DNA from 3 places in the Desulfitobacterium sp. PCE1 genome. Region 1 is predicted to be linked to each of the others. Evidence: riboswitches for the same ligand, from Rfam matches in the RefSeq annotation. Region 1 holds a riboswitch; each other region holds the start of a gene.

Region 1 (10,708 bases):
TTGGTGGTATTACTTGTTATAAGGTAATTCAGCAATCGAAAGATGACTACCTTAATTACTCCAACGAACAAATGAAAATAGCTGAGCAATCTATTAAGATATTTTATGATCAGATTGATAAAAACATCAATATGATGGCCACCCATCCCCTGGTCATGGCAGCGGCAGAAAGCAATATTACGTCTTACACCAACAGTATGGAAAAGGTGCAAATGACGCCTTCCCAAAATGGCGGGGTGGAACAAGAAATTTACGAAATCTTCGAGCACTATGCCGCCAGCCATCCAGGGACAATGTATGTTTATTTCGGTACGGAAGAGGGCGCTTACCTGCAGTGGCCGGAAGCCCCCATACCTGTTGAGAAATTTTATCCTCCCGAGAAAGGCTGGTACAGAACCGGTCTAGGCGGCAATGGAGCCATTGTGAGAACTGAGCCCTATCTTGATCCTATGTCCAATACAATGATTACGAGCAATGTGCGCTCGTTTACGGATGCCAACGGTAAGCTGGTCGGAACTCTGGGAATTGATGTGCAACAGTCGGTCATAAGCGATATGCTAAATTCAATGAAGACTGGAAAAACCGGATATTCGATGATTGTTCACACCACGGGAGTTATTTTAGCCGATGGCAGTAACCCCGAAAATAACTTTAAAAAATTAGATGAGATTAACATCCCAGGACTGGAGAAGCTGGGATCTGATGATTTAGCTCCTTTTGATGTAACGATTGACGGAGTAAAATACATAGTTAATCCTCATAAAGTCGACGGAACAGATTGGATTTTAGCGTCCTTAATGTCCGAGAAAGAGTTGACCCAGGGGGCGAACGGGGTGGCCTTAATGATGCTGGGGGTCTCCGTACTTATGCTGTTCATCACTATTGCCTTGATTACCATAACAGCCAATAAAATCACGACTCCCATCAAAAAGTCGGCTCAGTATTTGGACCTTGTGGCAAGCGGGGACTTTTCCCAGGAAATCGACCCCCGATTTCTGGCCAGAAAAGATGAGGTGGGGTCAATTACCAACGCCATTAACGATATGAAGAATTCGATTAAACAGTTGGTCAACAGTATCAAGAATGAATCGGTTGCTATTGAAGAAGAAGTGTATGCTGTCATGGATAATGTGGTGGATCTCAGCAAGAGCCTGGAAGAGATTTCTTCTACTACCGGAGATGTGGCGGCAAGTACGGAAGAAACATCGGCAGCATCGGAAGAAATGTCGGCGACGACCCAGGAAATTGAAAAAGCAGTGCAGTTAATCGCCGGCAAATCTCAGCAAGGGGCAATCTCGTCCAAGGAAATCACCCAGAGAGCGGAAGATACTAAGAAAAATGTCAATGCGGCACAGAAGAAAGCCGCCGATATATTTGTTGATACCCAAGTAAAATTGGAAAAGGCAATTGTTGAATCCAAGGTTGTCAGTCAAATTGATTTATTGACGGATGCCATCATGCAGATCACCGAGCAAACCAACTTACTGGCCCTAAATGCCGCGATTGAAGCGGCAAGAGCCGGTGAAGCCGGAAGAGGATTCTCGGTTGTCTCAGAGGAAATCAGAAAACTTGCCGAACAATCAAAAGGAGCGGTTATGCAAATACAGGAAGTTACCACCAAGGTAACCAGTGCTGTCGATAATCTCTCACAAAGTTCGAACGGCCTGCTTTCTTTCATGTCTGTAGATGTCAATAATGACTATCAAGTTATGCTGAATGTAGCAGAGCAATACAGCCAAGATGCCAATTTCGTAGACGAGCTGGTAGCCGATTTTAGCGCTACCACGGAGCAGCTTCTGGTGTCTATCCAAAACATTTCCGATGCCATCGGCGGGGTAGCCCAAGCTGCCAACAGTGGTGCCATCGGCACGGCGGATATTGCCAATCAGTCGGCAGAAGTAAGCATCAAATCCAATGAAGTTGAAGATCAGATTCTCAGAGCTAAGGAAAGCGTCAATAAATTGCAAGAAGAAATCAAGCGGTTCAAAGTGTAGTTTACAGACTGCAAGAGATATACGTCCGTTACTCTTATACAGCAAGTTAAACTTAAATCTAAAAATTTTAAGCCAGATATTCATATAGGCTGTGAATGTCTGGCTTTTTGTTTGGGCTTGCAATTATTATTGGTGCGTTTTAAAGTAGAAGGAGCAATAATCTATGGAGAGGTATTGAATGAGCTATGCAATTAATCTCTACTTCAATGAAGAAGCAGAACAATCCATAATGAGAATATGGGAGTCATTAGCTCTCTTGAATATTGGCAAATGCATGTCCTGCACCAACGGCAGGCCCCATATCACCTTAGCTATATATAATGATCTGGACTTGACCAAGGCCAAAGAAATGATCAATGCTCTGGCTCAAGCAGTTCATTCCTTTAAGTTGGCATTTCTTCAAATCGGGATTTTTCCACTTCATAAGGGAACCATCTTTTTGACCCCTAACCTAACCGGCGATCTGTTTCAAGTTCATAGAATGCTCCATGATGCCTTCTCAGCTTGGGAAGAGGAAGGCTGGGACTATTACAAACCCCAGATTTGGCATCCCCATTGCACCCTTTCCATGGAGACTCCAGTGGAGGAGATACCCAAGATGCTGGAAGAGATCTTAAAGGATTTTCAATCCATCGAGGTGACTATTGAATCCATAGGGATGGCTTCGTTGGATCCAATTGAGTATTTATGTGAATTTCCCCTGAATAAACATGAGGAACAGTAAGAAATTCATAGATACTGTATAAACCTTAAACGGCCCTAATAGGGCGATCAGATGGCAAAGTGCTGATTGCTTTGGGTGATTCCTAAAATTTCAGTGGAGGAAGAGGCCATTTTTTCCACAAAGGATTGAATGGATTTATAATCCTCTCCGAAATGCATGGGAACAAGGACTTGAGGATTGATCTCCTGAATAAAATACTCCGCTCCTATAGAATAATACTGTTCAAGTCGGGGATCCACAGGGAAGAAGGCAATATCAATCCTTTCTTCTTTTATTTTGGCGATTTCTTCTTTGAACATTTTTTCTGCCCAAAGGATATCTTCTTGGGGTTCTCCCCACCAGTGCCACCAGTTGAGGTCTCCGGCATGGAAGAGATGAATCCCTTCCTTTACGTCCAGTTCCACAAGAAAAGAGATTCCCACATCGGTAGATCCATAGGTCCTAATCTTCAGGTCATCCCTATGAACTTCTTCATAAGGGGATAAGAAAATAAGATTCTCTTGGACTTGAGGCAGTTGAGGATGGCCTTGAATATCCGAGCTGAGAATATAATGAATGTCGGGGTATTGGCTTTGCCACTGGAAGATTTCAGGATTATAATGATCCGGGTGGACATGGGAGGAAAAAACAGTGATCCTTTTATTGCTTGGAAATTGGACTTGACCCTGATAATAGTCAAAGACCAGGAAGTCCCGATCGGTTTCCACTGTGAAACCGCTGTGATGGATATACTCAATACGAAGTTCTAGCTTTTCTAGCGGAGCGTTCATTAAATCACCTCATACTAAAATGATCTGCAGGTTTGTGTTCTCTATAAAAAATTACTATAATATGGATAGATATGCAAGACAAAGGGAAGAGTCTAGTCGTTAATTCTATGAAAAGTAAAGAAAAAAAGGGGATGATTCTGATGAAATTTATATTTACTCACAATAATATCAATGTGCTGAACCTGGAAAAAAGCCTTAAGTTTTATGATGAGGCATTGGGGTTAAAAGAAGTCAAACGTATAGCTCCGGAGAGCGGGGAATTTATTCTTGTCTATCTGGGTGATGGGGTAACCGCCCATACTTTAGAACTTACATGGTTAAGGGATCGAACGGAACCCTATAATCTGGGCGAGAATGAATTTCATCTGGCTTTAACGGTGGATGATTTCCAAGCAGCTCATGAACATCATAAAAAAATGGGATGCATCTGCTATGAAAATGAAGCTATGGGTATCTATTTTATCAATGATCCGGACAACTACTGGGTGGAGATTCTTCCTAGTTCAATGGGATAAAGTATGCAAAAGCACCTCTCCGTACCGGAGAGGTGTCTTGCAATCTGTTTATTGACTTACTTATTCTGAATCACAGGAATGGGCTCTTCAGAAGCTTCATCCAGACGATCTTCCCATAAGTACTTCTTGGTTTCGGAGACAATAACTCCGCTTAAGAGGAGGAGTGCCACCAGGTTTGGAATAGCCATCATAGCATTCATCGCGTCCGCTAAATCCCAGACGAATTGAAGGGTTACCAAAGAACCGGCTAAAACGGCGAGAACCCAGAGGAGGCGGTAAGGAAGGATTCCTTTTTTACCGAAGAGATATTCTACAGCTCTTTCACCATAATAAGACCAACCAAGGATAGTGGAGAAAACGAAAGTCAGAAGACCAAAAGTTAAAACGATGGGACCAATTACCGGAATTTGATTAAAAGCCATGGAAGTCAAATCGCCGCCTTTTAACCCTTCGGCAGCAGTCGGGTTGCTAATGACACTGCTAACGACGACAAGACCGGTCATTAAGCAGACAACAACGGTATCCCAGAAGGTTCCCGTAGCGGATACGAGAGCTTGACGGACAGGGTTCCTGGTTTGAGCAGCCGCAGCTACGATGGGAGCAGAACCTAAACCGGACTCATTGGAGAAAAGCCCTCGGGCAATCCCGTAACGGGCAGCCATGATAATGCTGGCACCGATGAATCCGCCGCCGGCAGCCGTTGGGGTGAAAGCTGATTTACAGATCAAGACAACGGCTGGCCAGACATATTGAGAATTCATAATCAGGATAATGATACAACCAAGGACATAAGCAATCGCCATAAAGGGAACAAATTTTTCACAGACCCGAGCGATCCATTTTACGCCGCCGATAATAACAACCCCTGTGAGGGCAGCTAAGATAACGCCTGTCAAGATAGGGTTGATATTGAATTGAGTATCCAGCATAACGGAAATAGAGTTAGCTTGAGTCATATTACCAATACCAAAGGCGGCAATGGAAGTAAAGATACAGAAGAGTACAGCCAGCCACTTCTGTCCCAGGCCTCTTTCCAAAGCATACATAGGACCACCCAGCATGGTGCCGTCAGCGGTTTTAACCCGATATTTCACCGCCAATAAGGCTTCGCCATATTTTGTGGCAATCCCGAAGACCCCGGTAAGCCAGCACCAAAGTACTGCACCGGGACCTCCCAAAGCCACGGCCGTAGCTACTCCGACGATATTACCGGTTCCGATGGTAGCGGCGAGAGCGGTAGTTAGAGCTCCGAATTGACTCACATCACCGGTAGCATCAGGATCCTTAGTAAGTGATAATTTAATCCCTTTAAAAATGTACCTTTGAATACCACGAGTACGGAAAGTAAGGAATAAGTGCGTACCAAAAAGTAAAACAAGAATAGGTGGACCCCAGAGATAGCCGTTCAACCAGACAATAAAACTGTGCAAGGCCTCCATTGTGTTTTTCCTCCTTTAATCTCTTTCTCTGTATACTGCAATCTCCAGAATAAAATTGCTTTATATATAAAAAGAGTCAATCCTTAAGATTGACTCTGAATATTCGGACAATTTCCACAAAAGCAAGAGATTGCTCCATAGCAGGCAGTCCCTATTGCTTCTCTGTCCTTTTGCCTGAGAGATTTAACAACACATCATTGTATTGCCCCTTCGGCGCCCTAAATTAGAGTCTCTCCAGAGTGCTGTCAATTAACGGTCCCTAACTCATTCTAGTCACCTGAAAGTTTCAACTTCTTCGGCGGGCCTAAGCCCTTCTCCCGTAAATTTCATCCAGCATTCCCTATGCAATTTTCATAGATTCGAAATATCTCACAGGAGATTCTCGAATTTATTTATAATTATAAGTATCGCTCCCATTTTATTCAAGAATTATTTTGGGAATAATACTCGAATAACAGGTGATTAATGTAGTATTTTTACAGAATTTTGGTTTGTAAATCAGGGAGCTTCAGACTTGGAACAGGCTAAGGCAGGTGATGTATAGGCATTCATATCCTATCGACTAACATTTACTTATTATAGAAAATAGGTTATAATTAAAATGATTTAGCGATTTCTCCCTTATTGAATTACATAAATTTTTAAAAGCGGCTATCTGGCGATAGTCGCTCTATGTTTAGCATGTCAAAAGGTGTGTATTTGCTGGGGCCAGCACAATTTGTTCATCATTAGAAAAGGAAGGTTCAGGAGAAATGAGTAGAAAGATCAGTATTACAGCTGTGGATCGTGAGCGTCTGCTAAAACTTATCAATAAAGAAAGAGAGTTTGGCACCGCCAAAAACAAGGATTACTTAAAAGATCTTGAGCATGAGTTAAATGGGGCAGATGTGGTGCCCTCGGAAGGAATTCCTTCGAATGCCATAACTATGAATTCGAAGATATTACTGAAGGATCTGGAGACGGGTGAAGAAACCATCTATACCTTAGTATATCCTGAAGATGCGGATCTTTTAGAGGATAAGATTTCGATTCTTGCCCCTGTGGGGACGGCTATTCTTGGCTATCGGGAAGGAGATATCATCGACTGGAAAGTTCCCGGCGGTGTTGTCCGGCTTAAGGTGGAAAAGCTCCTTTATCAGCCTGAGGCTGCAGGAGACTACGATCTCTAAGAATGAAGTGGGTGAAGGACAGAGATTCGGGTAACACTACTGGAGAGGTCTTTACCTTGCGGTGCTCCTTCATGGACATCTGATTATAGAATAGTGGTATAGATTAATATAGGATAAGACATTCCGTAGGAAAGGTTGATATTCGTGGATAATGAGAATAAGTCTTCCAATTTTTTACGCAGCATTATCCTTGAGGATTTACGAGAGGGAAAAGTAGAAGGAGTCACTACACGGTTTCCCCCCGAGCCCAATGGTTATTTGCATATTGGACATGCCAAATCTATTTGTTTGAACTTTAGCTTAGCTGGTGAATTCAAAGGAAAAACCAATTTAAGGTTTGACGATACGAACCCGGTCAAGGAAGATACAGAATATGTAGAGTCTATCAAAGAAGATGTCAAGTGGCTGGGGTTTGAATGGGATAACCTCTTTTTTGCCTCGGATTATTTTGATGAGATGCACAAGCGAGCCCTTCTTCTCATTAAAAAAGGCAAAGCTTATGTCTGTGACTTATCTGCCGAGGAGATTAGAAAAAGCCGCGGCACTCTGACAGAGGCCGGTAAGGAAAGTCCTTATCGCGATCGCAGCGCGGAAGAGAACCTGGAGCTCTTTGAGAGAATGCGTCAAGGTGAATTTAAGGACGGAGAGAAGGTTCTCCGGGCTAAAATTGACATGTCCTCTCCCAACATCAATATGCGGGATCCCGTTCTCTATCGGATCGCTCATGCCACTCATCATAATACAGGGGATACATGGTGCATCTACCCTATGTATGATTATGCCCACCCTTTAGAGGATGCTATAGAGGGTATAACCCACTCTATATGTACTTTAGAATTCGAAGATCATCGCCCTTTATATGATTGGGTCGTTCGGGAATGCGAGATGGAGCATGTCCCGCATCAATATGAATTTGCCCGCCTGAATATGACTAATACGGTAATGAGCAAGCGTAAACTAAAGCAGCTGGTGGATGAAAAGGTGGTGGACGGCTGGGATGATCCCAGAATGCCGACCATTTCCGGGCTGCGCCGTCGGGGCTATACTCCTGAGGCCATCCGCAATTTTGCCCAAGCTATTGGTGTGGCCAGAGCGGACAGTGTGGTGGATTCCAAAATGCTGGAGCACTTTATTCGGGAAGATCTGAAGCTCAAAGTGCCCCGGCCCATGGCTGTCATCCGTCCCTTGAAAGTGGTCATTACCAACTACCCTGAAGGCCAAGTGGAAATCCTGGATGCAGATAATAATAAAGAGAATCCTGAGATGGGAAAACGCAAAATCCCTTTCTCCCGGGAAATTTATATCGAGCAGGAGGATTTCATGGAAGTCCCTCCGCCGAAGTACCACCGGCTTTACCCAGGTAATGAAGTCCGCTTGATAGATGCCTATTTTATTAAATGTAAAGAGGTCATTAAGGACGATGAGGGCAATATCTTGGAAATTCATTGCACCTATGATCCGGAAACAAAAAGTGGTACAGGATTTGCCGGCCGCAAGGTTAAGGGGACCATTCATTGGGTAGAAGCCACCCAGGCAGTGCCGGCAGAATTTCGCCTCTATGATGTGTTAATTCAGGATGATGTGGTGGAGGAAGAAGGCAAGACCTTTCTGGATTATATTAATCCCAACTCTTTGGAAGTATGGCAAGGGTTTGTGGAGCCCCATATGAAAGAGGCCAAACCTCAAGATAAATTCCAGTTCCCCCGTCACGGATACTTTAATGTGGATCCGAAATATACTACCCCGGAAAACTTAGTTTTTAACTTGATTGTTTCCTTAAAGAGCTCCTTTGTCATAAAATAACTGTGAATAGAAAAATAGTCACGATTCAGTGTTCGTGACTATTTTTTATTCACTATCAGGTTATTTTTTCTCTTTGTAAAGGATCATCACATAATGCTCTAAAAAAGCTTTCCATTGGATTTCGATGATTTCGATTTTACCTTCATTCTCTTGCAAGAAGGCATTCATTTTTTTCTCCAGCCCTTCTTGCCGAAAGGACTGGATGATTTTTACTCTCATTCTATTCTCCCCATAGGCCGTTGGCCTTATTGCCTTATTTATATAAGATTATTATTCACATTGACAAGAAAGTCCTGTACATTGGCCACGATGGTGGTTACTTCGAGTGAACCCCGATCTCTTAGCTTATTTAAGGCGAACTCTGCTACATCTACGGCGTAGATGTAGATTGGACGCAGTTGTCCATTCCGCTCAGTATAGGCGGGTGTCATATTTCCGGAAGCGATGGTATGGAGCTGGGTGGCCAGGCAAATGAGGGTGGTTGCCTTTTTGGTTTGTTTGCGCATTTCATCTTGGGCTTCGTAGACATTAGCCCAAACAGTGGGAAGGGGTCCGTCATCACGGATGGATCCTGCCAGAACCAAGGGGATATTCTTTTTTAAAGCAGCATACACTACACCCTCTGTCAGGTTCTGAGTTTTGATAAGCTTTTCCAGTGACCCGGCTTTTCGTGCCATATTGATCACATCCAAATGATTATAATGGCCATTGGGCTGAGACTCTTGGGTATATGTATTTTGACCCAAAGCAGTACCCAGGATACCGGCTTCAAGATCATGGGTGGCCATGGCATTACCGGCCAGAATAGCATGAACATAGCCTTTTTCAATCAAGGCGGCAAGAGCTATCCGGGAGTCGTAATCAAAAACCGTCGCCGGTCCTAACACCCAGACCACGTAGCCTTGATCTTTTTCGTGGCGCAGCACATCATAAAGATGATTATAATCCTTTGAATAAGCAGTCTCCCTGGAACGGCCGGATCGGAAGGCGAAAATATCTTCGTTGCTATCCTTGGAAGCAAAGCCCTCGGCATAGACATAAATGCCTTCACTAGCATCTTCTGTCCGCCCTACCACCACCTTATGGCCTTTCTTAAGATTGCGGAATTCAAGGATTTGGATCGTTCCGTCCTCCATAAGCACAGGGACACCGTCCATACGACTTTGGGAAGCAAGGACCCATTGACCATTGACTTTAAAGTACTCAGGATAAATGGACATACCATGGAAATGGTCGGGTGCGACACCATCCTGAAGGACTTCAACAAGGGTTGCATTGGGAGCGCCTGTAAAAGGCTCACCATCAAAATTAGGTGGGTTGAACTGAGGAAGCCGGAAACTCATAGAATCTCTCCTTTACCCTAATTCAAAGCGACATAAGATTAGTATTTACCTCTTGCCCATCTTCATACAAGGAAAGAGAGAGTTCATAGATTTCGAGGAGAAGATTGATCGGAGTTTTAGGAAGGATTAGCGATAGAGCCAACCTTTCCCTGGGTGATATTAAGCAGATCCTGAGGTAGAATAACGATCTGTAATCCTCGTGTTCCGGCGCTGATGGCAATTTTTCTGTGATGGAGCATATCCTCTTGAAAATAGACAGGGTATCTTTTTTTCGTTCCCAAAGGAGAGACGCCCCCCCGTATATAACCGGTTAAGGGCTGAATTTCTTTGAGAGGAACGACTTCCATTTTTTTATTGCCGCTCGTTTGAGCGAGAGCCTTAAGGTTCAGCTCATAATGGGCGGGGATGCAGGCAATGAGAACGCCTGTTTTATCTCCCCGGGTTACCAGGGTTTTATAGATAAGTTCGGGAGGCATCCCCACCTTTTGGGCGACGGTGGTGGCGGAAAGATCTGATTCATCCACCTCATAGGAGATCAATTCGTAGGATATACCGGCTTGGTCAAGGATTCGGGCGGCGTTGGTTTTTTGAGCCATAAGAATCACCTTTCTCTGGGTTCACCTGAGTATCACAGTGGCGCTTAAAAATTACTTCCTCATCCACTATAGGAAATGCAAGGGATGGCTGTCAAGCTTATAAACTTCTTAACCAGGGAAAGATTGGTGCAAAAAAAGGGAAAAGTTATGAGACCGAGAATAATACTAGATTGAATCTGGATTAAAGAGGGTGTTTGTGTGGAGATGTTATCAGGGGAATTATGGCTTGTCATGAGCGGAATCACTTTCTTTGCTACGTTTATTCAAGTCTTAACGGGTTTTGGATTCGGACTTGTGGCGGTACCCCTTCTCTTATTTGTTTTACCCAGTCAACAAGCTCTTTTGGCGGGAATGA
Region 2 (10,708 bases), 3.2 Mb from region 1:
GTTCAGGCTGAGCTGCCAAATTGAGCCCTCAGGCTCTGGCACAGGTACTGTGCCGTTTACCGAAATTTGAAGACGAGAACTTAATCGTCGGTCTGGATACAAGTGATGATGCAGCGGTGTATAAGCTGAATGACGAGCAGGCGATGATTCTCACCTTAGACTTCTTTACCCCTGTGGTTGATGATCCCTTTAGCTTTGGTCAAATCGCAGCAGCCAATGCCTTAAGCGATATTTATGCTATGGGCGGAACGCCGATTACTGCGTTAAATATTGCTTGTTTTCCGGGGTGTTTGCCAAGTGAAATTCTGGCAGAGATCCTCAAAGGAGGAGCGGAAAAGGTCAGAGAGGCAGGCGCCATCATTGCCGGCGGACATACGGTGGAAGATGATGAACCGAAGTATGGCTTATCTGTTACTGGCCTGGTTCATCCCCAGCGAATTTTAACCAATGCGGGAGTACGTCCGGGGGACTTGTTGATTTTGACCAAACCTTTAGGAATTGGCATTCTGGCTACAGCCATAAAAGGGGATCTCGTGGATAAAGCCACCTATCAAAAAGCAGTGGACATCATGTCTTATCTTAACAAAGATGCCGGTCAGGCAATGCACAAAGTCGGGGTGTCCGGCTGCACGGATATTACAGGTTTCGGTTTTTTAGGCCATGCCCGGGAGATGGCAGAGGCCAGCAAGGTAACCCTGGAAATCTGGACGGATTTCTTGCCGCTTATTGAGGAAAGTAAGGAATTTGCCAAGTTGGGAATTATTCCTGGGGGAGCCTATCGCAATCGAGATTTCCTTAAGGATCAGGTTCATTTCCTAAAGAAAATACCTCAACCTATTGAGGATATCCTCTATGATCCACAAACTTCAGGGGGATTGCTTATAGGGGTACCGGAATCCAAAGCAAACTTACTGCTGGAGGAATTAAAAAAAGTAAATCAGACGGCTTATGCTGTTATAGGAAGAGTTAAGGAGAGAACGGATTTTCTCTTGGAAGTAATGTAAAATGTTCCTCGAATCCCTGCCCCGTGTGACGCACGGGGTGTTTATATTTTGTGCCAAAATGCTTTGTCGGGCATAGTACTATGTGATACATTGTATATCATGAGGTGAAAAACCAGGTTGCAAATAAAGTTTGGAGATTTACGGGAAAAACATCAAGGACTGGCGCTTAGCTCAAAAGATAGTGGATGTTCTTAGTGGAATAGAGCAGGGAGGAATTTGCAGCCATGAGAAAGAATGAAGATGATTTGGAAAACAAAGTCTCAGCCTATATCGATGCTTTATTCGCAGGAGTTGGAGCAAGCCAGCAGCTCTTTGATTTGAAAGAAGAAATAGCTACCAGTCTTAAAGAGAAAACCTTGGACTACAAAAACCGGGGAATAAGTGAAGAGCAAGCCTTTAAGGAAGCTATCGTGTCCTTAGGGGATTTGAGCGGTTTGGTGGCGGAGATGCGGCAGATTGGTCAGGATGAAGCGAAGCAAGCCGTTTATTCCACTATGGCGGCAAGAATTTCCCTCGCCGGAATCATAGCAGGCTCATTAATAATTTTGTTTGGATTTTTTAATATTGCTATGTTATACTTCATGAAGCTGGATGCTGTTAGTGTATCAGGGTCAGGAATATTCATCGTTGCAGGGGGAGCTCTATTAGCTTATAGCCTGCTGACCATGGAAACTCGCAGCAGGTACGGGATGAATAAGGTAAGAGCGGGGCTTTATGCTTTGTCTGTCGGGCTTATGCTCTTTGGTATGTTTTCAGCCGTGGTTACCGGATTGGCTACGGGTAAACTATTTATTGCCATAACTTCATTGATTGTGTTTTTTCTCCTAGGCTTTGGAGTGTTCTTGTTTTTGATTTTGACCGGATCGGATCGCCGTAAAGGACATTGACTACGGAGGTGTTTTCATACCTTGTATGTTTATCTTGTGTTCTCGAAAACAGGAACATGGCTCTCCAGAGTACTGACCTTCGTAACTGGGGAAAAATACGTTCATACTTCCATCAGCCTCGACCAGGATTTGAAGACCATGTATTCCTTTGGACGGGTCAGGCCCAACAATCCGTTTTCCGCCGGCTTTATTAGAGAAAATTTTAATAAGGGCGTTTTTCTAAAACAAAGCAATTGCGAATGCATTGTTTACCGGATAAAAATTAATGAAATTCAACATGCGATGTTGATTAATGAGATATCTCGGTTTATAGCGTCTGACCGATCCTTTAGATACAATTTTTTGGGGTTATTTACCGCTGCGATGAATATCCCTATGCGAAGAGAAAATTACTACTTCTGCTCTCAATTTGTTTCTGAACTCCTTATTAAGATCAATTTGCTGCAGAACTCATTTCCTCCAGAACTGATTAAGCCCATGGATTTGTATCACATTGAAGGTAAAGAAGAGATTTATAAGGGATTTACCTGGCAATATGGAGCATCATCTTTAGGGAACACTAATCGGGGGTGTGTTGCTAAATGAATCATTTCATTGAGCAGCCCACCTTTTTTTTATATTGGATGTTTAACCTCATTTATTTTAATCATTAGCATTAAAAAATCATATTGATGGAATAAAGGAGTTTTGCGGAGAAATGTCAAATTGTGAAATTGTGTATTAATAATTGTAGTAACTTTCACATAGACTGGGGGATGAGAGAATGAATAACCGTTTAATGAATATATCTACCATCGGGAGTTCCCAGGCTGTGGCTGATGAATTGCACCGGGTTACATCCCTCTATTTTGGTCATAAAGTCCAAATGAGAAACAGGTACTATATCAAGGAGATCCCTCCTAATTTAAATGACGACCTCTATATCGTACTTCCGACAAGAGTTGAGGAAGCCTCTAAGTATATAGACAGACAACGAATATTCCCTCTTGAACTCATACCCGAAGACCTTTTTTACATAAGGGTTGCTCGGATCCCCGCAGAATCCAATGTTGTGATCTTTAATAATAACGGCTCCCAGGCCAAAGCCATTGAGAAATACCTCCACGAGCATGAAGTGAATCATGTACACTATAGAATTCTCCCATTTAATGAGATGGAGAATTCTCAGATTAAGGAAGTATTGCAATCTGCAGACTACATCGTTGGAATGGAGGGCTTTGTAGGGGCTAAGGGAATTCTCTGGACTCATTACGGGCAGTACTTTGATAAACAAAGAGTTCCCGTGATTGGATTTCATAGGACCATTAAACCTGAGGATATACTGCATCTGACGGAAAAGGTGGTGGAATTTAACTTTAATCAGATCCTTTCCAATACCCAAGGTATTAGCTTCGACTTAAATGCTCATATTCAAGAAGTTATGAGTTCTATGGAAGGGATTGTGAATTTCATGGAAGATACAAACACAAGTATCCATGAAGCTCATGGCCGAATCCAGAGGCAAGTAGAGCGTATCGACGAAACTATTGAGGTTACCAATGATCTTAATACCAATACCCAAAAAATTGATGAACTGATTAATACGATTAAACAAATATCGGACCAGACCAATCTACTGGCGCTCAACGCGGCCATTGAAGCAGCCCGTGCAGGAGAAGCGGGGAGAGGCTTCGCCGTCGTTGCCGATGAAGTAAGGAAATTGGCGGAGAGAAGCAAACAATCCATCCAATTCATCCAGCAGCTGGTTGCCAATATAAAACAAACCAATCATCGTACCGTCCCGCTGCTCCATTTCTTAGCCGGAGAAATTAAGGACATGGATGAGATTATTAACAAGATACTCAATAGCTCCACAATCAATCAAACTGAGGCAAAATCCATATCCGAAGCCTTGAGTCGCGTTACGAAGATCAGTGAACAGCTGACCAATGAGTTTATAGCCTTTAGTTTCTAATTACTAAATTACAGGAAATAGATGAGGTAAATCGTCAGAAACAGATATCCCCTCCCGTCTTATATACCGGTTGCAGCATTCCATGGTGCTTCAAGGTATTGAAATGGGAGGGGATTCGCTATTATGGATCAGAGGGTATGGCGATCCCAGCGGGGAAGATTCCGGAGCAAAGGGTATGCTCCTGCGGTGCAAAAAATAGTATATAAAGAGTAAAAGAAGTGGAGATGGAGATACTCTCTTTTAAGAAGATTTACCGAGGTGATGAACAGTGATCAAGAGACTCCTTGTCATTTTGACTTCAGTGTTTTTAGTATCGGGGTGTGCAGCTAATGCCCCCCAGGATAAAAACGCCAATCTAGATAAACCTGGGCAGCAAGTAGAGATGGATTTGCCCGGTACGGACCAGGGGCAGACGAAACCCGGGGGAGAGGGGCAGGGTACGGAGAGAGAAGGAAGTGCCAGTCTGGGAAATATACATCTAGGGGATTCCTTTGGCGAGGTGGAAAAGGCTTTAGGCAAGGGCTACAAAGAAACCCTCCATGATGAACCCGGGCATTTCCCTGAAGCCTGGTACAGCAGAGAGTACGACAAAGGCATTAAATTCATTGTCGGAAAAGATTCGGGCAAAGTGCTGGAGATCGATGCCGTAACTAGGGAATTTGCCACCAATCTCGGTGCCAAGGTAGGAGATACTGCTGAGAAAATTAAGGATTTGTATGCTGTCAAATACAAGCCCTTTGAAAGTAGACACGGGGATGGACCTTTGGAAGGATTCTATCTGCTGGATGATGGCCAGATTATGATCTTTGATTATAATAGGGAAGATAACCAACTGGTCAATACGAATGTGAAGCCGGATTCTAAGGTGGAGATGATAAGGCTGACCCAATCTCAATATCTGGACTAAAAGCGATAAATAGGCAAAAACGCATCCGCAATGTGGGTGCGTTTTTGTTTCACTATCACAAAGTATAAACTTCATAAAGGTTAGGAAAAAGCTAGAAACCAATCCCGACAAACCATAATATATTAAAAATAGGTGAGGGAAAGAGTTTTATGCTCTATTCAGCCTATACGCCCAGACAGCCTGGCCCCTAGTTCAAAGGCTTTCCGGCAATCCTGAGGGAATCGCTCTTTGCGCACCTGCGCTTTATGTTGCTCATTAAATCGGGAGGCTTCATAGTCGGAGTAGTTGTCAAACTGATAGGTATCTGTGGCAAGGAGATATTCGGAAGATCCAATCCTTTATAATTCAGCTCATAAAGATGAAACATTTCTGTTTCGGCACCTACAGATTGCGCTCCCTCAAGAGCTTTATGCAATAATGTAGCTGTATTCCATTGCTTGCGGGGGCCTCCATTGACAGCAATAACCTTCATAGTAAATACTTCAACTCCTTATGTTAATGTGTTTGCTTATAGAGCAGCAATTTGCCTTCACTTCTATTATATTAGGGGGAATCTTAAAAACAAAGGTTTGCAATTATGAGCAAGGATGTTTATAATACTGAAAAGAAGTGAATAACTGGATGAGGTTTTCAGGAGAACAGGGTATGCACACCATGATGAACTGAAAACGGACAGAACTCTGGAGAGTTCCGCAAGGACGCCGAAGGGGCAAGACAGCAAAGCTGTTCAATCTCTCAGGCAAAAGGACAGAGCGCATAATTTGTGAACGATGCTTAAGTCATGCTATGACTGCCAATAAGCGGGTTCGCAAATTGCTCTTGTGTACCAGAGTCAAACTTAGGATTTGGCTCTTTTTTATTGGTGAAAATGAAAGAGAAGAAAAAGAAAAGGGGTAAAGAAAATGAGCTTAGAACCAACCCGTGAAACGTCCAACCGCGTGATTATTTCCATCTTAGGCAAGGATCAAATAGGAATTATTGCCTGGCTGACAGGGCGATTGGCTGAAAAATCCATCAATGTCCTGGATATCAGTCAAACCATTCTCCAGGGCTTTTTCACGATGATTATGATCGTGGATGTTACTCAATCCACAGCCTCCTCCTTAGCCGATCTCACCAAGCAATTGCAAAGCGAGGGAGAAGCCCGAGGCTTAAAGGTCAATGTCCAGCATGAAGATATTTTCGAATTCATGCATCGAGTATAGGGGGGATTATTGTGAAAATGCATCTGGCTCCTCATGAAATACTTCAAACCATTGAAATGGTGGAAAATGAGAATTTAGATATCCGTACCATCACCATGGGCATAAGTCTGTTGGACTGTGCCGGAGACGATATTCAACAGGTGGAACAAAAAATCTATGATAAAATTACCCGCCAAGCTGAGCATTTAGTCGGTGTAGGGGAAAGCTTAGCCGCTCGTTATGGCATTCCTATTGTCAATAAAAGAGTCTCAGTAACTCCGGTGGCTCTCTTAGGCTCCAACTTTAATCCCGAAGAAATGGTCCGTTTGGCCAAAGCCTTAGACAGAGCAGCCAAGACGGTGGGGATTAACTTCTTGGGAGGTTTTTCTGCCCTCGTTCAAAAAGGCTTAACCAAGGGAGACCGCTCCTTGATCGAAGCGATTCCCCAAGCTTTGGCGGAGACAGAATTTGTTTGCTCCTCGGTAAATATCGGTTCCACCAAATCCGGAATCAATATGGATGCTGTGTTGAAGATGGGAGAAGTCGTCCTGGACAGTGCCCGCCGGACAGCGGATCAGGATGGCATCGCTGCCGCCAAACTCGTTGTTTTCTGCAATGCGCCTGAAGATAATCCCTTTATGGCCGGAGCCTTTCACGGGGTGGGAGAACCGGAGGCGGTCATCAATGTGGGGGTCAGCGGCCCCGGTGTCGTTGCCCATGCTGTTAAGAAAAGCCCCCAGGCAGATTTGGGAGAACTGGCCAACCTTATTAAGCGCACGGCCTTCAAGATTACCCGTATGGGTGAATTGATCGGTCGAGAAGCCTCCCAAGCCTTGAATGTTCCCTTTGGCATTGTGGATCTTTCCTTAGCCCCTACGCCAGCGATTGGGGACAGTGTGGCGGAAATCCTTGAGAATATGGGACTGGAGCGCTGCGGCGCTCATGGCACCACGGCGGCCTTAGCCTTGCTGAATGACGCGGTGAAAAAAGGCGGAGCCATGGCATCCTCCCATGTGGGAGGGTTGAGTGGAGCCTTTATTCCTGTCTCCGAGGATGCGGGCATGATTGAAGCTGTGGAAGTCGGTGCTTTAAGCATCGAAAAGCTGGAGGCCATGACCTGTGTTTGCTCCGTGGGATTGGATATGATAGCCATCCCCGGAGATGTGGAGGCGGAAACCATCGCCGGAATTATTGCCGACGAAGCAGCTATCGGTATGATTAATAAGAAGACAACCGCTGTACGGGTGATACCGGCCATCGGTAAAAAAGTCGGGGATCGTGTAGAGTTTGGCGGACTGCTGGGAAGCGCTCCGGTAATCAAAGTGAACCCCTTCTCCTCCCGTGAATTTATCCGTCGGGGTGGTAGAATTCCGGCACCTATTACCAGTCTGTCTAATTAAAACTGTCCTTTCTTGAAAAAGAAAACTGGAAAGTGATTCCAATCGCATTTTTTTAGGGTAATTCAGGTTAGAATAAGTCATAAGCAAATGACCTGCATAAAGGGGGATTTTACTATGACACAAATCATGAAAAATATTGAGTTTTCCCAAGTTCTTGACCTGAAAGAGTTGATTACCTACCAACAAGGACAAGTGGTAAGCCGCACTCTTGCTCAGACGCCTATCGTCAGCATTACCCTATTTTCTCTGGACGAGGGAGAAGGAATCAGTACTCATACCACTTCAGGAGATGCCATGGTGCAAATACTGGATGGAGAAGCAGAGATCACTATAGGGGATAAGGTATTGACCGTAAAAGAAGGAGAGACCCTCATCATGCCCTCCGATGTTCCCCACGGCTTAGAAGCCAGGAAACGCTTCAAAATGCTTTTAACGGTAATTAAGTATTAAGTCAACGGCTTTCTTTTTAAGGTGCAAACTATCAAAAACCATAAAAATAACGAAAACCAGCAATGATATAGGCAACTATTATTGCTGGTTTTCTTGCTATATGTTCAATCCCCTGCGGAAAGGATGAAAATATAGTGAATATCTAATATAATAGAGATGACTTTTGTAAAACGGTGTTTTAAGGAGAGCTATTATGTCGATTAAGAATATCTATTGTGTGGGGCGTAATTACTTTTTACATGCTCAAGAGCTTAATAATGCAGTTCCCACATCGCCTATGATCTTTACGAAACCTTCTCATGCTTTTACAGAAGCGAAAGGGCAGATTTTAAAAATGCCGACAGGTAAGGGCTCAGTTCATTATGAAGCGGAGCTTGTCATTCACCTTGCAAAAGACTATGAACCGAGTCTGAAGGTGGATGAGATCATCGATCAAATGGCTATTGGTGTGGATTTTACTTTGCGGGAGGTACAAGATGAACTGAAGAAGAAAGGGTATCCTTGGTTGCCGGCAAAGGGTTTCCCCCATTCAGCCTTAGTTTCTCCCTGGATTCCTTTTGCGAGTATTGAAGCCATCGGGAATCATGACTTCACTCTGGAACGGAATGGTCGCGAGGTCCAACGGGGAAATATTAAGGATATGATTTTTCCTATCCCGATCCTGATTGAATTCATTGGCAAGGAATTTGGACTGGGTGCCGGAGATATCATCTTCACCGGAACTCCAGCGGGTGTGGGGGCAGTTCAAGAAGGGGATCATCTCGTGATGAACTGGAAAGAAAATAAAGTGGGCGAATGCTTCATCGGGAGTTAAATATTGTATACTTGGTCTAAAAAGGTTGATAGTTACAAGAAATGTAGGTAAATTTAAACCATGCCTCAGTAAGAGGAAAAACCTAGAGTATGGAGGATGCACATGCTACGTCTAATTGAAAATGGAATATACCTTATTCAAGGAAAAAGAGCCTTAGAGGTAAAAGATACAAATGTCCTGTGGGATCTCAATGGGGAGCCAGTTCAGCCGGAACAGCTTCCTGGCGAGACATTGCCGGATCGTGAGAGCGCCCGCAAAAATACCATGGCCTATCAAATTCTCTCCCGGCATAATACTTCCGAGACGATGGATAATTTGAAGATTCGCTTTGATGCCTTAACCTCCCATGACATCACCTATGTGGGGATTGTGCAAACAGCACGGGCCAGCGGCTTAAAGGAGTTTCCGATTCCCTATGTGCTGACCAACTGCCATAACAGTTTGTCGGCAGTAGGGGGAACCATCAATGAAGATGATCATGTCTTCGGTTTGTCTGCGGCTCAAAAGTATGGCGGTATCTTTGTTCCAGCCCATCAAGCGGTTATCCATCAATATATGAGGGAGATGATGACGGGCTGCGGCAGCATGATTCTGGGATCGGACAGTCATACCCGTTACGGCGCTTTTGGCACCATGGGAGTAGGTGAAGGTGGGCCGGAGCTGGTAAAGCAGCTTCTGAGCAAAACCTATGATGTGAAATATCCCGGAGTTGTGGCTATCTACCTGGAAGGCAAGCCTCACCCCGGCGTAGGCCCCCAAGACGTGGCCTTGGCGATTATTGGAGCAGTCTTTAAGAATGGCTTTGTTAAAAATAAGGTCATGGAATTTGTGGGACCCGGCATTGAGAATCTATCCGTGGATTTCCGCAGCGGAATTGATGTGATGACCACAGAAACCACTTGCTTAAGCTCCATTTGGGTCACCGATGATAAAGTGAAGAAGTATTTTGATATCCATGGCCGCAGTGAAGCTTATGCTAAGCTGGAGCCGGGAGAAGTGGCCTATTATGACGGCATGGTGGTGGTGGACTTAAGCAAAATTGTCCCCATGATTGCAATGCCTTTCCATCCCAGCAATACCTTTACTATTGCAGAGCTCAATCAGAACCCTTACGATATCCTCAAACATGTGGAAGAAGAGGGAAGAAGGCAGCTGGATAATCCACAGATTAATTTCAATCTGACGGATCGGATCGTCAATGGCCGCCTCCATGTGGATCAAGCCATCGTGGCAGGCTGTGCCGGCGGAAGTTTTGAAAATATCATGGATGTAGCCGCTATTCTTGACAGCCAATCTGTAGGGAACGACTACCTATCCTTTAGTGTGTACCCTTCCAGCCAGCCCATTTATTACGAACTCATTAAGCGCGGTGCTATCGGTAAGCTGATGCAGGCAGGAACACTGATTAAGACAGCCTTCTGCGGTCCCTGCTTTGGGGCCGGGGATGTACCTGCCAATGGCCAATTCAGCATTCGTCATACCACAAGGAACTTCCCCAACCGGGAAGGCTCTAAGCCCGGTGAACTGCAAATATCTTCAGTGGCCCTGATGGACGCTCGTTCTATTGCCGCCACAGTAATCCGTGGTGGACAACTGACTCCGGCTACTGAGATTGACTTTACACCTGCAGAAACTGATTATGAATTTAATGCTGATATCTATGCCAAGAGAGTGTATCAAGGATTCGGCGACCCTAGACCTGAGTCCGAATTGAAGTTCGGTCCCAATATTGCCGACTGGCCGGAAATGATTGCCTTGCCCGAGAATATTCTCTTAAAATTTGCGGCCGTTATTCACGATCCTGTCACCACCACAGATGAGTTGATTCCTTCGGGAGAAACCTCCTCTTACCGGTCCAACCCTCTGAGACTTGCGGAATTTACCCTTTCCCGAAAAGAACCTCAGTATGTAGAACGTGCCAAAGGGGTTCAAGCCTTAGAGAAAGAACGCCAAAGCCTGGTAGCCGGTGAAAAGGACTTACCGAACCTGAGCGATGGCTTGCGTGGATTGGGAGAACAAATCCTCCAGGCAGCACCTTCTTATACCAATCTGGAGGAGGCTCTGGCCAGCACCGGGATAGGGACTGTAATCTACGCCGTGAAACCTGG
Region 3 (10,708 bases), 820 kb from region 1:
CAATGCTAAACTGGAAGGATTCTTAAGAGATATTCCCAATCTGTCGGAAATCTTCATCGTATCAGCAGTTCAAATCCATAGCGGAGGAGAAGATAAACCTGAGGGTGTCATCATGGCAGAAGACTTGGAGGATTTCGGTATAGCTGTGAATTCAGCAGCAGGGGAAAAGTGTGAACGCTGCTGGATTTACGATACGGGTGTTGGAGAGAATCAAGAACATCCTAGTCTATGCCCCCGCTGTGCTTCCGTTGTAAGCCATCTCTAATAATAGCCTTTCTTTAATATTTCTACTTTTAAGACTTGGGCGGTACAATCCGCTCAAGTCTTATCTATGCTATCGGAACTTTCGTGGCACCGGTCGAGTTTTGTTTAATGTATCTAAAAGGATAACGTTTATTATTAAGGTAAAATCCATGGACAATAGTTTGAATACTTAGTATTATATTTAGTAATGAAAAGCAATGGGTTTATTTACATAATTTTTAGGATCAGGTACTAAATTTCACTTGATGTTTTCTTCTAAAATTTTGAAAAATTATTGACCTGCAGAGGTGGGAGTGAAGAGAATGAGACTTACAGAGAATCTGGCCAACCGGATCGTCGACTTGATTTATTCTGAGAGTGGGTTTCATGGAATTGTCTGTGACACGTCAGGGACCATTATTGCAGATTCAGCTAAACAACGGGTAGGCGTTGCCCATGCAGGTGCAAGGCGGATCATGACGACTTCTATCCAAGAAATCAGAATTACTGCGGAAGATGAAATTAATTCTCAAGGAAAACAGCGGGAAGGCTTGAATATTGCCATTTTACTCGATGATGAAAAGCTGGGGACCTTTGGAGTGGCCGGACCCTTGGAGATTGTTAGTCCTGTGGCGAAGGTTGCAGCTGCGATGATTGCTTTTTTACTTCGGGATGAAGAGCTGAAAGAAATTCTCAAGGATCATGTGGAGCGGATGGGAGAGGCCCTGGAACAGGCGGCTGGGGCCATACAGGAAATGGCGGCCTCTTCTCAAGAGGTGGCAAGTGTGAGTCAGACTGTAGCCACGGTAGCTCAGAATGCCAAGCAGCATGTCAAGGCCACAGAAGGTGTCACCGAATTTATTCGCCGGGTGTCGAAGCAGACCAATCTCTTAGGGCTTAATGCGGCTATTGAAGCGGCCCGCGCGGGAGAACAAGGAAAAGGATTCTCCGTGGTCGCCGGTGAAGTGCGCAAGCTTGCAGATGAAAGCAATCGCTCAGCTAATGAAATCAATGATTTGCTGATGACCTTTCAGGATACCATGGAAGAGATTGTCGATGGTGTGTTTCAAAACAATGTTATAGCTCAAGAACAGGCAAAAGCCACTCAGGAGATTGCTCAGATGGTGGAGGAGCTGCAACAGGTCGGCACTGAATTAAACGATCTCGCCCACAGGCTGTAAGGGATTAATTTGTACCTTTTATTATTTTGTGGAAATGGAATATTTGTGTAGACGAAAATCGGTTTGCTGACTATAATAAAAGCAGGTAAAAATACATAAGGTTCGAATGATCCCAGTAGGAGAGACTCAGTATCATGAGCGCCGAAGGAGAAACTTCCTGAATGTCGCCTGTTCAGAAGGGGAAACTCTCAGGCAAAAGTACTGCTGGAAGACGGAACTCTGGAGAGCTTCTCAGAAGAGAACACCAAAGGGGTAGCCCTAAACAAAGGGTAAATCTCTCAGGTCAAAGGACAGAGGTAGCGCGACGTGCTATTCCTCTGTTTTTTTATTTTGCACTATCAGAATGAACAGCCAAGTTTTCTTTATCTATGTTTCATTAATGTTTTTTCCGGTTTTGGTTAATACTCAATTCTAGGGAGGTGTCCTAAGTGACGAATCTAAAAAGAACACCACTGTATGAAAAGCATCAGCAACTAGGAGCAAAGCTCATCGATTTTGGCGGCTGGGAAATGCCGGTCCAATACGCCGGAGTCCTTGAGGAGCACAAGACGGTGCGCAGTAAAGCGGGGCTTTTTGATGTCTCTCACATGGGTGAGGTGGAGTTAAAGGGAAAGGATAGCCTTGCTTTCTTGCAGTACATACTTACCAACGATGTCTCACGGATTCAGGATAACCAAATTCAATATTCTCCTATGTGCGCTCCAGATGGGGGTGTCGTGGATGATTTACTGGTGTACCGCTATAGTCAGGAACATTTTTTAATTGTGGTCAATGCCTCCAACACGGATAAGGATTTTGCTTGGATGCAGGATAAAGCTCAGGGCTTTGAGATACATCTGGAAAATCGCTCTGAGGATTTTGCCCAGCTGGCATTGCAAGGCCCCTTGGCGGAGAAAATCCTCCAAAAGCTTACGAGGTTGGATTTATCTCAAATAAAGTACTATTGGTTTACACATGGGGAAGTGGATGGAGTCCTTTGCCTGATCTCCAGAACAGGGTATACCGGGGAAGACGGCTTTGAAGTTTACCTCCCTCCTGATCATGCTCCCCGGATGTGGGATAGAATCCTCGCAGTCGGGGCAGAGGAGGGAGTTCAACCCATCGGTCTTGGCGCCCGGGATACTCTTCGTTTTGAAGCCCGGCTGCCCTTATATGGAAATGAGCTCGGCTCGGATATTACACCGTTGGAGGCTGGACTGGGATTTTTTGTTAGGTTGGAAAAGGAACATTTTGTTGGCAAGGAGGCATTATCAGCGCAAAAGGAGAAGGGAATTCCGAGAAAGTTGGTAGGTCTGGAAATGATCGAACGTGGAATAGCCCGCTCCCATTATCCCCTTCAGAAAGTAGGAAAAGAAATCGGCTTTATTACCTCAGGCTCTTTTTCACCGACTCTAAACAAAAACATTGCCCTTGGGCTGATTCCCCCGGAGTATGCTCAAATCGGGGAAACCTTGGATGTCATCATCCGTGGGAAAGCCGTCAAAGCCCGGATTATTCCCTCTCAGTTCTACAAGCGGTAGGGTCAAGGGGAGTACCTTGGGAATTTCTATAAAACAATCAAATGGGGTTAAGAGACCTGTTCCTTTTCCCCGCAAAATAAGGAGGATGATAGTATGAATCCAGTAGAATTAAAGTACAGCAAATCTCATGAGTGGGCTAAGGTGGAAGGGAATACCGTGACTTTGGGGATTACGGCCCATGCCCAGGACAGCTTAGGTGATGTGGTCTTTGTAGAACTGCCTGATAACGATACCACTGTGGTGGCCGGAGAGGCTTTTGGAACCGTTGAATCCGTTAAAGCAGTGTCCGATCTTATTGCCCCGATTGGTGGCAGGGTTGTTGAATATAATGAAGAGGTTCTGGATTCTCCTGAACTCTTGAATAATGATCCTTATGGCGAGGGATGGCTGGTCAAAGTGGAAGTGGATGATCTGAAAGTATTGGAGCAGTTATTATCTGCCGCAGAATATGAGGCGTTTCTAGCGGAGGAGGGCCAATAAATGAATTATGTGCCGAACACGGTGGACCAGCAGGAACAAATCCTCACCCGGATTGGAGTAGGCTCCCTTGAAGAGCTTTTTGCGGATATCCCGGAAAGCGTTCGGCGCCAAGCTCAATTGAAGATTCGGGAGGGACTATCGGAGCTTGAACTGGTAAAATACTTCAGCAAGCTGGCTGCGGAGAATAAAACCGTAGAAGAGTATACCTCTTACTTGGGTGCGGGGGCTTATGAGCACTTTATCCCCAGCTATGTGGATCAGCTCTTACTGCGCTCGGAGTTCTATACGGCCTATACCCCTTATCAGCCGGAGATCAGTCAAGGGACCTTGCAGGCTATCTATGAGTTCCAGACTCTTGTCTGTGAGCTGACGGGTATGGACGGTGCCAATGCTTCCATGTATGACGGGGCGTCGGCCCTTGCTGAAGCAGCTTTAATGAGCTGTGATGCCACCCGAAGAAAGAAAGTCCTGGTACCCCAAACGATTCACCCGGAATACCGGGAGGTACTCCAGACCTATCTTCTTCCCCGAGGGGTAGAAATCCTTGAGGTCCCTTATGGGGAGGGGGCCGTGGATCTTGAAGCTTTAGAAAAAGTACTGAATACTGAGGTGGCGGCTGTCCTTCTCCAAAGTCCTAATTTCTTTGGTACCATAGAAAAGGCCCAAGAGATTGGCGAAATGGCACATGCCAAGGGGGCGCTTTTTGTCATGGTGGTTAACCCCGTGTCTTTGGGATTGCTTAAATCTCCAGGGGAGCTGGGGGCGGATATTGTGGTCGGTGAGGGTCAGCCCTTTGGCAATCCCCTGAATTTCGGCGGCCCTTATCTGGGGTTCCTGGCTTGTCGGGAAAAATATGTACGCCGGATGCCCGGGCGGATCGTAGGTGCCACCAAAGACAAAAACGGCAAGAAGGGCTATGTCCTCACTCTGCAAGCCCGGGAACAGCATATCCGCCGGGAAAAGGCGGCATCCAACATCTGTTCCAACGAGGCTCTTTGTGCCTTGGCCTTTACCATCCATCTCTCAGGATTGGGAAAACAGGGATTAAAAGAAATGGCAAGACTTAATCTGCAGAAGGCCCATTATGGGGCCCGGGAGATTAGCAAGCTCCCCGGTATGAGCCTTGCTTTCCAGAGTCCTTTTTTTCATGAGTTTGTGGTCAAGACTGAGATCAGTCCCCGGAAAATCAATGAAGTGCTTTTAAGCCATAAGATCATTGGCGGTCTTGAACTTTCCCGCTTCTACCCCGAACTGGATCATCATCTTCTCTTCTGTGTAACAGAAACAAAGGCTAAAGAAGATATCGACAGGCTTGTGGCCAGAATGGGGGAGATAAAATGAGAGCCTTAGAACCGCTGATCTTTGAACTAAGCAGGGAAGGGCGGACGGGAGTAAGCCTGCCCTCCTGTGATGTGCCGGAAATTCCTCTGGAGGATTTGATTCCTCAAGAGTTTTTAAGAGATAAGGAACCTGAACTGCCGGAGATCTCTGAGGTGGATGTGGTCCGCCATTTCACCCGGCTGTCTTCCTTCAATCATGGGGTGGATACAGGGTTTTATCCTTTAGGTTCCTGCACCATGAAATACAATCCCAAGGTGAATGAGAAACTGGCCCGATTGCCGGGCTTTAGTCAGATTCATCCCTATCAGCCGGAAGAATTGACCCAAGGTGCCTTGGGCTTAATGGTCGAACTCCAGGAGGAACTTGCCGAGATTACAGGCATGGATGCCTTTACCTTGCAGCCTGCTGCAGGGGCCCATGGGGAGATGACTGGAATTCTCATCATCAAAGCCTACCATGAGCATCGTCAGGATGTTAAACGCAAAAAAGTCATTGTTCCCGATTCCGCTCATGGGACCAACCCGGCAACAGCGGCCATGGCCGGATATGAAATCGTTCAGGTGCCCAGCAATAAGCGGGGAGGAGTGGACATCGAGGCTTTACGCCAGGTCGCCAACGATGAAGTGGCCGCCTTGATGCTGACCAACCCCAATACCCTGGGATTATTTGATGAAAACATCCTGGAAATCGCCCAAATCATCCACGATGTGGGGGGCCTGATCTATTATGACGGAGCCAATGCCAACGCCATCATGGGGATAGCCCGTCCTGGCGATATGGGTTTTGATGTGGTTCATCTTAACCTGCACAAGACCTTTTCCACTCCCCATGGCGGAGGGGGACCAGGAGCAGGGCCGGTGGGGGTGAAGGAATTTCTCGCTCCCTATCTGCCCAAACCTGTGGTGGCTCGGACGCCTGGGGGCCAATATACCTTGGATGCCCACCGTCCTCTCTCCATTGGCCGGGTAAGAGCTTTCCAGGCTAATTTCGGAGTATTGGTGAGAGCCTATGCCTATATCCGGGCTCTGGGCGGGGAGGGGCTGACTGCTGCATCCCACAATGCTGTCCTCAATGCCAACTTCCTTATGAGCATTTTGAAGGAGCATTATCACCTACCCTATGATCGGGTGTGCATGCATGAGTTTATTATCACCCCCAAAAATCTGAAGGATTATGGAATCCATACCTTGGATATTGCCAAGCGGCTTCTGGATTATGGTTATCATCCCCCTACGATTTACTTCCCCCTCATTGTGGAAGAGGCGATGATGATTGAGCCCACAGAGACGGAGAGCATGGAGACTCTGGAGGAATTTGCCAGGGTGATGATCCAAATCGCTGAAGAAGTGAAGCAAGATGCGGAAAAGGTGAAAAATGCTCCCTACGATACCCTGGTGACCCGTTTGGATGAAACGGGAGCTGCCCGCAAGCCTGATTTGCGCTGGCGGAAGTCCCAGTAAGGAATTCGTGAGCAATAAAAAAACTATTGTGTTGATGAAGAAGATCTCCCTGCCGTTTTTCGGCGGGAGATCTTTTTTGGTAAATGGCCCTTTTCTTTTTAACAGGACGGGTGCTTGAATAAAGAGCGAGGTAGGTCATTAGTCCTGCTTCGTTTAGGTCCCTAGGGAAAATCTAACATCTTCACATAATGTGACAAAATTAGCCAAAAACAAGATGCTATACTGGCTTAAACTACATAGAGAACCCCATTCCAACAGTCTGGGCACAAGTGGGTTGGGTTTAAGGCCTTTTTTTATCAGAATCGACACATTGTTGTCACGATAAACGTGGAGGAGGAAGAGAAATGCGTACAAGAACCACAAAGAAAATCCTCAGCTTAGTGATTGCCATCATCTTTTTCATCAACGGTATCTTCACCGATGTTGCCCTAGCCCAAAGCGGCAGCGAAGGAAACAAAAAAGGAAACTACTATGGCCGTACCTTACCGGCCAAAGAAAAAATCAAAAACATACCGCCTCAGAAAGGAAAGACGAAAAAGCCCTTTAAAGAACCAAAAGAACTGAAACAGGATCCCCCCTATGAGCACCGTTTCAGCAAGGAGCAAGAGAAAATCAGCCGCAGAACAGCCAACAGCAAAACATTCAACGATCAGCAAGGGGAGGCCACCACCTTTGTCTTCATGGACAAAATCCATTTTCTCAATGAATCAGGCACCTATCAGGATGTGGACAACACCCTCGTGCCTGCAGACCAAAACAAAAAAGGGAGCAAAGGAAAACCGGCGGGTGTGAACGACTCTCCCGCAAACCAGAGCTATGAAAACAAAGCCAATGACTTCAAAGCCTCCTTTCCCGCGAGGCTTAGCAAAGGACACCCCCTCAACGTCAGCTCCGCCGGGGCCTCCCTCGAGCTGATCCCGCTGGAAGGGGACTTCCAAAACAGCACCATTCAAGGCAATACCATCCTCTATCACGATGTCTACGATGGCATAGACTACCGCTATACCGTTCTGAACACCAGGATCAAAGAAGATATTATCTTCAACAACTATGTGGATAAAACTACATTCAGCATGTCCGTAAAAACAGAAGGCCTTACCCTTAGAGAAGAAAATGGTGCTATCTACGGCTATGAAAAAGGGAGCCACGACGCCTCTTGGGTGTTCCCGGCTCCCTATTTAATTGATGCCTCCGGCACCATCTCGACCAACGTCCAGATGCACCTGGAGAAAAAGCTCTTTACCAGCGACCAAATCATCATTACGATGGATCAAGATTGGCTCGCCGCCCCGGAGAGGGCCTATCCGGTAATCCTTGACCCGACCCTCACTATCGGCGCGGCAGCCATCCAAGATACCTGCGTTGAAGAAGGCTCTCCGGCACTCTATACCGATAATAGCTTTTCCTACATCGGTTTCGATGACGGAATCACCAGCGGCAACATAGCTAACCATCAAAGTGCTCATTTAAGAACAAGAACCTTTCTTAAATTTAACCTCCCCACCCTAGACGAAGACCAAACGATCACCTCCGCCCAATTCAATATATATAAATACACCGCTTGGAGTGACGAACCCCGCACTGTAGAACTGCATCAAGTCAAAGAACCCTTTTCGATCACCGGTCTCACCTGGCTTAATCAGCCCCAAGAGACCGCATGGGCCGCAGAGACCACCATCACCGGCACGACCGGCTACTACCAATGGGATATAACCGGACTTCTTAACACGTGGTACAGCGGTACACCCAACGAGGGCATCGTTCTCCGCTACACCGAAGAAATGAAGCAGGCTGAAGTATTCTATTCAGCCGATGCCGCAGGCAACCCCACCCCTTACCTTGAATTCACCTATGAAGACCAAGGCAGCATCGATCCGAATCTCCCCTTAGAAAAACCATCCATCCAGCTCAGACCCTTTACCGCAGCCAATAACAATGGCTTGCTTCAGTTTGTCGGTCTGACTGCCGACGGAATGGCCCAACCAGACGCTACCGTCGATTATTACACCGTCGGGAGCGGTGGGGGATTATCCGGCAGCGCCCAAGCCGCCAAGGACTACCTTTATCCTAATTTTAGGCCCGAAACCCTCGCCGAACTCCAAGCCCTGATCGCCCAGGGCGGCTCATATAACCACTACCCAGGCCAAGAGAGCAACTGGCAAACCAGCTTTTGGCGACTCCCTGAACAGGACACACTCTACCATATTGAAGCCACCTTCACCGACAAAGAAGGAAAGATCAGCGGGGTGGGCATCAGTGACCCCTTCCAGATCTATCAGGCCAAAGCCAAAGATCTGCTGCCCCGCGTCGCCCACTTTTATGGTGTGGAAAAACGTCAGCTCATGCAAGATAACAACATGAAAGACGACCTGCTCACCGAGAACAACCTCATCTTCATCCGCGCCCCAAAGCAAAACCAAGGGAAACCCTATACCCCGAAAGACCTTACCGATGCTGATAAAAGGCGCATCGACGACCTCCTCGCCGGACGGGCCAAGAATTGTGAATTCGGCTTTGAACCGATCAACCTCCTCACCGGCAACTTTTACTATAGCGCCACAGATGTCAGTATCCCCGATTTCGGCGGCCCCTTCCAGATCAGCCGAGACTATAACTCAAAAATGATGACCCGGCGCGGCCCCTTCGGCCAAGGCTGGACCTCCATCCTCAGCCAAGCCATCGCAACTCTGGCTGACGGCTCCCTCGCTTACCTGCGCAGCGACGGCAGTGCCATCACCTTCAGCAAAAAAAACGATGGGACTTACAAAGCCCCGCCCGGTGAAATCTACACCTTAGAGAAAACCGAAACCGGCTTTCGCCTCAAACAAAAAGATCAAACCACCTTCTCCTTTGCCCGCTCCGGCCTTCTCACCGGCATCGAAGACCCGCGGGGCAATAAGACCTTCCTCACCTATGATGAGGAAGATTTCCTCACCCTGATCACCTCCCCATCCGGCAAAGATTTCCCAGTCAGCATGGACTCCGAAGGACGCATCACCTCCATCACCCTCCCCAACCGGAGCACCCTTTCCTACACCTATGACCCAGCCGGCAACCTGGTCACTTTCCAAGATGCTGATGGCGAACAGACCCACTACCACTATGATGAGCAAGGGCGGATGCTCTCCTTTACCGATCCCAATGGTAACCCAGTAATCCACAACAGCTATGACGAAGACAACCGCATCACCGCCCAAACCGACGCCAACGGCCAGAAAAGCCGGATCATCTACCATGAGGGCTATAACGAAACCATTGACAATAACGGCAACAAAACCACCTACACTTATGACGAACACTACCGCACCAGCCAAATCATGAAACCGGATGGAACAAGGGAAGCTTACACCTATGATGAGGACAACAACCTCAAAACCTACCAAGATCCCCTTGGCCGGATCACTACCTACAGCTATAATCAGCGGGGTAACCGCGTCGAGGAAAGACGCTGGGACGGCTTAAGGCAATTCTACCGCTATGATGCTCAGAACAATCTCACCTCACTCACCGATTTTAACGGCTACACCACTGAGTTTGCCTATGACGCTCAGGGCGACCTCCTAAAGCGCACCACTCCGGACGGCAGCTTGACGGAGTATACATACAACGCCCAAGGTCAAATCACGAGCATCAAAGATCCTGAAGGCTACATCACCCGCTATGACTACCGCGGTGCCGATCTCAGCCAAGTGATCGATCCCTTGGGCCATACCTACCAGTACTGGTATAACCCCCTCGGTCAACCCGTCACCCTCATCGATCCGGAAAGCAACCTCACCCGGTTCGCCTATGATCCCAGAGGAAAACTTCTCAATACCCTGCTCCCTGACCAGAGTATCCATCGCTACAGCTATGATCCTAATGGCAACAACACCGCCATGACCGACCCTAACCAAAATGTAGTCCTTTTCAGCTATGACAACATGGGCCGTTTAACGACTGTCCAAGATCCTTTAGGTAATCTCACCGAATATACCTATGACCGTAATGGCAACAAAATCAAGGAAACCGATCCGTTAGGCTACATAATAAGGTACACCTATGACTCCCTCAATCGCCTGATCACAATCACCGACCAGGACCACGGCGTGACCCATTTCGAGCGCGATGCTCTCGGACGCCTCCTCGCGGTCACCGATCCGCGGGGTTACCGCAGCACCATTGCTTATGACGACCGAGTGGACAAACCGCAAACCATCACCACCCCCCTCGGACAAACCTCCAGCTATACCTACGATGCCCTTGGCAATCTTCTCCAAACCACCCACCCCGATGGCACCTCCCAGCATTATCGCTATGACTCCCTGCGGCGGCCCATCGAAATCACGGACATCAGCGGTGTCAAAACCAGTCTCCATTATGATCGCCTGGGCCGGGTTACGAGTGTCGAGGACAGCCTCGGCAGGGATTACCACTACAGCTATGATCCGAATGGCAACCTGCTCCAAAGCACGGATCCCTTAGGCTATAGGGTCAATTATAC

What was found. A riboswitch is a leader RNA that binds a small molecule or an ion and turns the genes downstream of it on or off. The one in region 1 is predicted to bind glycine.
Region 2: it holds a riboswitch for glycine, as region 1 does, so the genes downstream of both, DESPCE1_RS0104955 (ACT domain-containing protein) here and DESPCE1_RS0120495 (sodium:alanine symporter family protein) in region 1, are expected to answer to the same signal.
Region 3: it holds a riboswitch for glycine, as region 1 does, so the genes downstream of both, gcvT (glycine cleavage system aminomethyltransferase GcvT) here and DESPCE1_RS0120495 (sodium:alanine symporter family protein) in region 1, are expected to answer to the same signal.

Annotation. Positions count from the first base shown of each region.
Region 1 covers NZ_KB913023.1:4,144,928-4,155,635, reverse strand. Annotated here, with positions in the region: gene DESPCE1_RS0120515 (methyl-accepting chemotaxis protein) at 1-1,994, shown strand, start outside; gene DESPCE1_RS0120510 (2'-5' RNA ligase family protein) at 2,173-2,718, shown strand; gene DESPCE1_RS0120505 (MBL fold metallo-hydrolase) at 2,766-3,488, opposite strand; gene DESPCE1_RS0120500 (VOC family protein) at 3,620-4,003, shown strand; gene DESPCE1_RS0120495 (sodium:alanine symporter family protein) at 4,060-5,442, opposite strand; glycine riboswitch at 5,595-5,690, opposite strand; gene rnk (nucleoside diphosphate kinase regulator) at 6,195-6,611, shown strand; gene DESPCE1_RS0120485 (glutamine--tRNA ligase/YqeY domain fusion protein) at 6,756-8,414, shown strand; gene DESPCE1_RS23460 (hypothetical protein) at 8,475-8,633, opposite strand; gene DESPCE1_RS0120475 (hypothetical protein) at 8,672-9,757, opposite strand; gene ybaK (Cys-tRNA(Pro) deacylase) at 9,874-10,353, opposite strand; gene DESPCE1_RS0120465 (sulfite exporter TauE/SafE family protein) at 10,552-10,708, shown strand, end outside.
Region 2 covers NZ_KB913023.1:994,213-1,004,920, forward strand. Annotated here, with positions in the region: gene selD (selenide, water dikinase SelD) at 1-1,004, shown strand, start outside; gene DESPCE1_RS0104925 (permease prefix domain 1-containing protein) at 1,229-1,891, shown strand; gene DESPCE1_RS0104930 (hypothetical protein) at 1,913-2,476, shown strand; gene DESPCE1_RS24155 (methyl-accepting chemotaxis protein) at 3,342-3,845, shown strand; gene DESPCE1_RS0104945 (hypothetical protein) at 4,114-4,752, shown strand; gene DESPCE1_RS23500 (flavodoxin family protein) at 4,940-5,224, opposite strand; glycine riboswitch at 5,423-5,513, shown strand; gene DESPCE1_RS0104955 (ACT domain-containing protein) at 5,655-5,957, shown strand; gene DESPCE1_RS0104960 (PFL family protein) at 5,975-7,336, shown strand; gene DESPCE1_RS0104965 (cupin domain-containing protein) at 7,451-7,786, shown strand; gene DESPCE1_RS0104970 (fumarylacetoacetate hydrolase family protein) at 7,980-8,600, shown strand; gene DESPCE1_RS0104975 (hydratase) at 8,703-10,708, shown strand, end outside.
Region 3 covers NZ_KB913023.1:3,328,884-3,339,591, reverse strand. Annotated here, with positions in the region: gene ileS (isoleucine--tRNA ligase) at 1-265, shown strand, start outside; gene DESPCE1_RS0116695 (sugar diacid recognition domain-containing protein) at 567-1,424, shown strand; glycine riboswitch at 1,531-1,638, shown strand; gene gcvT (glycine cleavage system aminomethyltransferase GcvT) at 1,853-2,944, shown strand; gene gcvH (glycine cleavage system protein GcvH) at 3,038-3,424, shown strand; gene gcvPA (aminomethyl-transferring glycine dehydrogenase subunit GcvPA) at 3,425-4,765, shown strand; gene gcvPB (aminomethyl-transferring glycine dehydrogenase subunit GcvPB) at 4,762-6,225, shown strand; gene DESPCE1_RS0116665 (DNRLRE domain-containing protein) at 6,570-10,708, shown strand, end outside.